DNA from 2 places in the Kitasatospora sp. NPDC056800 genome. Region 1 is predicted to be linked to the other one. Evidence: riboswitches for the same ligand, from Rfam matches in the RefSeq annotation. Region 1 holds a riboswitch; the other holds the start of a gene.
What was found. A riboswitch is a leader RNA that binds a small molecule or an ion and turns the genes downstream of it on or off. The one in region 1 is predicted to bind thiamine pyrophosphate.
Positions count from the first base shown of each region.

Region 2: another riboswitch for thiamine pyrophosphate. It lies ahead of thiC (phosphomethylpyrimidine synthase ThiC); the one in region 1 lies ahead of ACFRQN_RS34160 (cytosine permease).

Region 1 covers NZ_JBHUAL010000219.1:7,048-10,322, forward strand. The annotation lists gene ACFRQN_RS34155 (glycerophosphodiester phosphodiesterase) at 1-373, opposite strand, end outside; gene ACFRQN_RS34160 (cytosine permease) at 481-1,899, opposite strand; TPP riboswitch at 1,892-2,036, opposite strand; gene ACFRQN_RS34165 (S1C family serine protease) at 2,303-3,275, shown strand, end outside.
Region 2 covers NZ_JBHUAL010000053.1:24,399-27,640, reverse strand. The annotation lists gene thiC (phosphomethylpyrimidine synthase ThiC) at 108-1,916, opposite strand; TPP riboswitch at 1,911-2,045, opposite strand; gene ACFRQN_RS14785 (DUF5326 family protein) at 2,175-2,375, opposite strand; gene tenA (thiaminase II) at 2,648-3,242, opposite strand, start outside.

The sequences.
Region 1 (3,275 bases):
CCGGGCGGCCGCACTCCACCACCAGCTCCAGCAGCCGCTCCAGCCGCAGCACGCCGCGCAGCTCCGGGTCGGTGCTGGGGCGGCCGGTCTTCCAGGCGCCGAAGTCGTACGCCTCCAGCTCGGCGAGGGTCATGGCCGAAACGGTGCCCCGGCCGTTGGAGACCCGGCCGATCCGGCGGTCGTGCACGCAGACCAGCGCGCCGTCGGCGGTGACCCGGACGTCGCACTCCAGCGCGTCCGCGCCCTCGTCGAGCGCGCGCCGGTAGGCCGCGAGGGTGTGCTCGGGCAGGGCGTGGGAGGAACCGCGGTGGGCGATCACCTGGACGGGCGGCACGGTGCGCGCCGCCGCCGAGGACAGGTCTGGGCTGGTCACAGGCCCAACGATAGGCGGCGGAGGTGAAGCGCGGACAAAGACGGCCCCAACCTGTGGGGCCGTCTCCGTACCTGCGGGCCCGCTCGGGCCCCGCTCCCTCCGCTCCGTCAGCCCCGGACGGCGCGGCGGCCGAGCGGGGTGAGCGCCCAGGTGGCCAGGGCCGGCACCAGGAAGGCGAACAGCGAGGCCGAGGTCCACTCCTGCGGGGTGAAGTGCAGCGCCTCCTGGGCGGAGGTCCAGAAGTCCGTCCACCAGCCCGCGACCTTGGTCGGCGCGATGAACTGGTAGACCGCGAAGCCCAGGGCCCACGGCAGCAGCATCAGCCAGCGGGACGGCGCGTCGGCGGAGAGGTTCCAGCCGCGTCGGCCGGCGCCGAGGAAGTAGTCCACCACGAGCACCGCCAGCAGCGGCACGAACACCGAGCCGATCAGGCCGAGGAAGCCGTAGTAGGTGTCGGTGAACTCGTCGATCTGCAGCGCCAGCACGGTGATCAGCACGCCGATCGCGCCGGAGAGCACCCGGCGGTCCACCTTCGGCAGCAGGTTCTGCACCGACATCGCGGTCGAGTACACGTTGGCGAAGGACTGGTCCGTCTCGCGCAGCACCAGCACCAGCAGGAACAGCCAGCCGGCCCAGACCCCGAGGAAGGAGTCGAAGATCCGGTTCGGGTCGCCGTCCGACTGCAGCAGCGCCATCAGACCGAGCACGTAGCACCAGACCTGGGCGACCGTGTAGCCGGAGAAGCTGCCCCAGAACGCCGAGCGCGGGGTGCGCGAGTGCCGGGTGTAGTCGGCGGCCAGCGGGACGAAGGAGACCGACACCGCGATCATCGCGTCGGTGGCGCCGAGGAAGCCGTGCCAGTTGCCCGCGCCCGGGTCCGGCACGCCCTGGCGGCCCAGCTGGACGGTGAAGTACACCATCGCCACCGCGACCGCCCCGGCCACGAAGCGGCGCAGCACCGCGATCGAGCCCAGCGGCCAGATGGTCAGCGCGGTGGTCAGCGCGCCCGCGAGCAGGACGAACAGCCAGCGGTAGCCGGTGGTGTGCGCGACGGTCTGCGCGCCCGCCGAGATGGTCAGCAGCTCGAAGACGCCCCAGCCGATGCACTGCACGATGTTGAGCACCGTCGGCAGGTAGGACAGCCGGGTGCCGAACAGCCCGCGCAGGTTCGCCATCGCGGGGGCGCCGGTGCGGGCGCCGATCAGCGCGGCCACGGCGAGCATCGCGGTGCCGACCGCCGTACCGATCGTGATCGCGGTCACCGCGGCGGCCAGCGACAGCTCGCTGCCGGGGGCGCCGAGCACGGTGGCGGCGGTGGAGAAGCCGATCAGGCTGACGCCCAGGTTCATCCAGAGCGCGAAGTGGTCCCGGAAGCGCAGCGTGCGCGGCGGTTCGGTGTCCAGGACCAGGGGCGCTTCGACGTGCTCGGCGCGTTCCAGGAGGGCGGTCGCGCCCGGCGCGGGGGCGTTCGCGCCGGAGTCGGAGGCGTTCGTACCCGAAGAAGAGGATGGCGAAGCAGGCGGCATGGCCGATACTCCCTACGCCGGCATTACCCGGACAGGTTCCGGCGGTCAGCGCCCCCTCGAACGTCCGTCACTCGTGTGGCGTACGGTCGACATGCGCACTCTCAGCCTGGTGGGTCCAAGCTCCCGCGTGTCAGTTTGGAGCGCCAGGCTAACCGGCGCGGGTGCCGACGCCCAAGGCCGAGGGCGGGGCGGTCCGCATCGCGGACGCCCGATGGGGAGGGGAGCCCCGGCCGTCGGTACGGGTGCCGGAGCCGGTGTCAGTGCCGCTGTGGGTGCTGACGCCAGTGCCGGTGTCGGTGCCGGCTAAGGATTCTTATGAGTTCTTCAGAGGGGTCCTTACGGCAAACGAATCGACAGTGCGAAAAACTATGGTCCTTGGTTCTGCCAGCTATGGAGGTCGTCCGTGAGCACCGAGCGCGAGGTTGGGCCCACCGGGCCGCAGGGGGAGCAGCCCGCCGGGCCGGGGGCGGCCGAGTCCGCTGCCGCGGGCCCCGCTCAGGGCGGGCACAACCCGACTATGGCGTTCCGGCGGGTGCCCGAGCCGGAGGCGGGCGCGGTCGAGGCCGCCGCCGCCGAGGCGGCGCCGTCCGCCGACGCCGTTCCGGCCGAGGAGGTCCCGGCCGGGGGTGGGCACAAGCCCACCGTCGCCTTCACCAAGGTGCCCGCACCGGAGGCACCCGCCGAGCCCGTGGCACCCGCCGCACCCGCCGAGCCCGCCGTACTCGCCGTCGAGGAGCCGGCCGTCGACCCGGCCACCGGCTACATCGACGCGCCGCCGCCGGTCCTGCCGCCCGTTCCGCCCGCCCCGGTGGCCGCCGCACCCGCCGCCCCGGCCCTGCCGCCGGCCGGCAACCCGTACGCCACCCCGACCCACGGCGTCCCCGCCGCCGGCGCGCACGAGGGGTACGGCGCCGCTCCGGCCGCGCCCGCCGCCCCCGCCGCGCACGGCCACCACCCCTTCGGGGCCGGCCAGCCGCTCGGCGGCTGGGGCCCCACCCACGACTCCACCTCCGGCGGCGCCGGCTACCCCGGCGGCCCGGCCGGCCCGCTCGGCTACCCGGCGGAGTACCCCGGCGGTCCGGGCGGCCCCGGCGGCCCGCGCAAGAAGCGCGGCGGCCTGGTCGCCCTGATCGCGGCCGTCGCGCTGGTCGCCGGTGTGGCCGGCGGCGCGCTCGGCGTGTCCGTCTCCGACAGTTCCGACCGCAGGAGCTCCGCGAACGACCACCGCAGCACCACCGTCCAGGCCAGCGACACCCAGAAGAACGAGCCCGTCCCCGGCTCGATCGCCGCCATCGCGCAGAAGGCGCTGCCCAGCGTCGTCACCATCAAGGCGCAGGGCAACGGCGAGTCGGGCACCGGCACCGGCTTCGTCTTCG
Region 2 (3,242 bases), on a different contig from region 1:
CGCACCCCCAAACCTCGTGTGCGGCGGCGTGCCCCCCACCCCCCCCCTGTCGGGAGACGGGGCGCGGGGTGGCTCTCCTCCCAGCGCAGCGTCGACTCAGAAGCGGGTCAGTCGGCCAGCGGGAGGTAGACCTTGTTGCCCTGGGCCTTGAACTCCTCGGACATGGCCTTCATGCCCTCGACGGCCTCCTCGTCGTACTCCGGCGAGGCCGCGCCGTTGCCGAACTTCTCATTGATGGATTTGCTGATCTTCATCGAGCAGAACTTCGGGCCGCACATCGAGCAGAAGTGCGCGGTCTTGGCGGGCTCGGCGGGGAGGGTCTCGTCGTGGAAGTCGCGGGCGGTCTCCGGGTCGAGGGCCAGGTTGAACTGGTCCTCCCAGCGGAACTCGAAGCGGGCGTCGGAGAGGGCGTCGTCCCAGGCCTGGGCGCCGGGGTGGCCCTTGGCCAGGTCGGCGGCGTGGGCGGCGATCTTGTAGGTGATCACGCCGGTCTTGACGTCGTCCCGGTTGGGCAGGCCCAGGTGCTCCTTGGGGGTCACGTAGCAGAGCATCGCGGTGCCCCACCAGGCGATCATCGCGGCGCCGATGCCCGAGGTGATGTGGTCGTAGCCGGGGGCGACGTCCGTGGTCAGCGGGCCGAGGGTGTAGAACGGCGCCTCGTCGCAGATCTCCTTCTGGAGATCCATGTTCTCCCGGATCTTGTTCATCGGGACGTGGCCCGGGCCCTCGATCATCACCTGGACGTCCCGCTCGCGGGCGATCCGGCCGAGCTCGCCGAGGGTCTTCAGCTCGGCGAACTGCGCCTCGTCGTTGGCGTCCGCGATCGAGCCCGGACGCAGGCCGTCACCGAGCGAGAAGGTGACGTCGTAGGAGGCGAGGATGGAGCAGAGCTCCTCGAAGTTGGTGTAGAGGAAGTTCTCCTGGTGGTGGGCCAGGCACCAGGCCGCCATGATCGAACCGCCGCGCGAGACGATGCCGGTCTTGCGGCGCGCGGTGAGCGGGACGTAGCGCAGCAGCACGCCGGCGTGGACGGTCATGTAGTCGACGCCCTGCTCGCACTGCTCGACGATGGTGTCCCGGTACACCTCCCAACTCAGCTCCTCGGCGCGGCCGTCCACCTTCTCCAGGGCCTGGTACAGCGGCACGGTGCCGATCGGCACGGGGGAGTTGCGCAGGATCCACTCACGGGTGGTGTGGATGTTGCGGCCGGTGGAGAGGTCCATGACGGTGTCGGCGCCCCAGCGGGTGGCCCAGGTCATCTTCTCCACCTCCTCCTCGATCGAGGAGGTGACGGCCGAGTTGCCGATGTTGGCGTTGATCTTCACCAGGAAGTTGGTGCCGATGACGGCCGGCTCCACCTCGGGGTGGTTCACGTTGACCGGGATGACGGCCCGGCCGCGGGCCACCTCGGCCCGCACGAACTCGGGCGCCAGGCCCTCGCGCAGCGCCACGAACTCCATCTCCGGCGTCACCACGCCCCGCTTGGCGTAGGCGAGTTGGGTGACGGCGGCACCACCGCGGCCGCGCAGCGGACGGCGCGGGCGGCCGGGGAAGACGGCGTCCAGGTTGCGCAGGTTCCCGCCGCGCGGCGAGGTGTGCTTGATCCCGTCGTCCTCGGGGCGCGACTCGCGGCCGTCGTACTCCTCGACGTCGCCGCGCTGGCGGATCCAGGGGTCCCGCAGCGCGGGCAGGCCGCGCCGCACGTCGGGCTCGTACGACGGGTCGGTGTACGGGCCGGAGGTGTCGTACAGCGGGACGGTCCCGCCGTTGGTGAGCCGCACCTCGCGGTACGGGACGCGCAGGTCGGGGCGCGTTCCCTCGCGGTAGGCCTTGTGCCAGGCCGGGGTCGGGTAGCCGGTGCGCTCGCTGCTGGGGGCGCTCCGGACAGACTGCGGCTGTGCTTCGAACGTGGTCATCTGACCTCTACTCCCTACGCCGGCATTACCCGGTCAGGTTCCTGCGGTCGACGCAGCCGTCGGTCCGTCCGTCGACGTCCCGGTCAGCGTCCTCTCAGCCCGGTGCTCCGAGCTCCCGCGTCGCAGGCGGTGTTGCCTGCACACGACGCCCAACACCGTAGCGAGCGGATCGCCGCAGGTCCAGAGCGCCTCACGCCAGAGGCCCGGCTCCCCGTCTCGCGGGGGGCCGGGCCTCAGGGCGGCGGTCGGGGCGGCCGGTCAGCTCTTGGCCGCCTTCTTCACCAGGACCACCACGGCGGCCGCGATGCCGACCACCACCAGCAGCTTGATCACGATCGAGAGCAGTGCGCCGACGACGCCGAACACGAAGGCGACGATGTTCCAGGCCAGCACCAGGACCAGCACCGGGATGACGATGTTGCGCACCCAGGAGGGCAGCGACTTCCAGAGCTCAGCCATGTCGGTTCCTCTTCTCCCCTCGGGTCGGCCGCCGTCCGGTGCCGCATCCCGCTTGCTTTCGGTACTTCGATCGTACGGTGGCGCGAGTGCCGGAACGAGGCCCAACGGCCCGGAGAGAACCCCGAGATCCCCCCGATCCCGACCCCCCGGGTGACCCCCGAGAACTCCTCCGGCGGGGGCACGGCCCCGGGCCTTTACGACCTGTCCGAGCGACGCCGGAAGCAAGCCCGTCCGGACGACGGGCGGCAGGCGGCGGGCGCCGCCCGGACGGCTCAGACCGGCCAGCGCTCGCCGCGCCAGGCGGCGTCCCAGAACATCCACTCGTAGCGCGAGGTGGTCACGAAGTGCCCGACCACCTTCCGGCGTTCGGCCGCGGACAGCTCCTCGCCCAGCCGGTCGGTGAGCGCCAGCACCCGGCGGACCACCGATTGGAAGGCCTCGTCGCCGTAGGTGGAGATCCACTTGGCGTACAGCGGGTCGGGCGAGCCCTGGGCGAGCAGCGCCTCGCCGACCCGGGCGTAGATCCAGTAGCAGGGCAGCACCGCGCCGAGCGCCTCGGCGAAGGAGCCGCCGTAGACGGTGGCCAGCAGGTAGCTGGTGTAGGCCCGGGTGGTGGGCAGCACCGGCTCGGCGGCGGCCTCCTCGGCGCTGCCGCCGAAGGCGGTCAGGAACTCGGCGTGCATGCCCTGCTCGGCGGCCAGCGCGCCGACCGCGTCGTCGGCGAAGGCCCGGACGTCCTCCTCGCCGGGCGCCTTGGCGGCGCAGACGGCGAGCGCGCGGGCGTAGTCGCGCAGGTAGTGCGAGTCCTGGACGACGAAGTGGCGGAAGGCCTCGCGCGGCAGGGTGCCGTCGGTGAGCCCGGCCAGG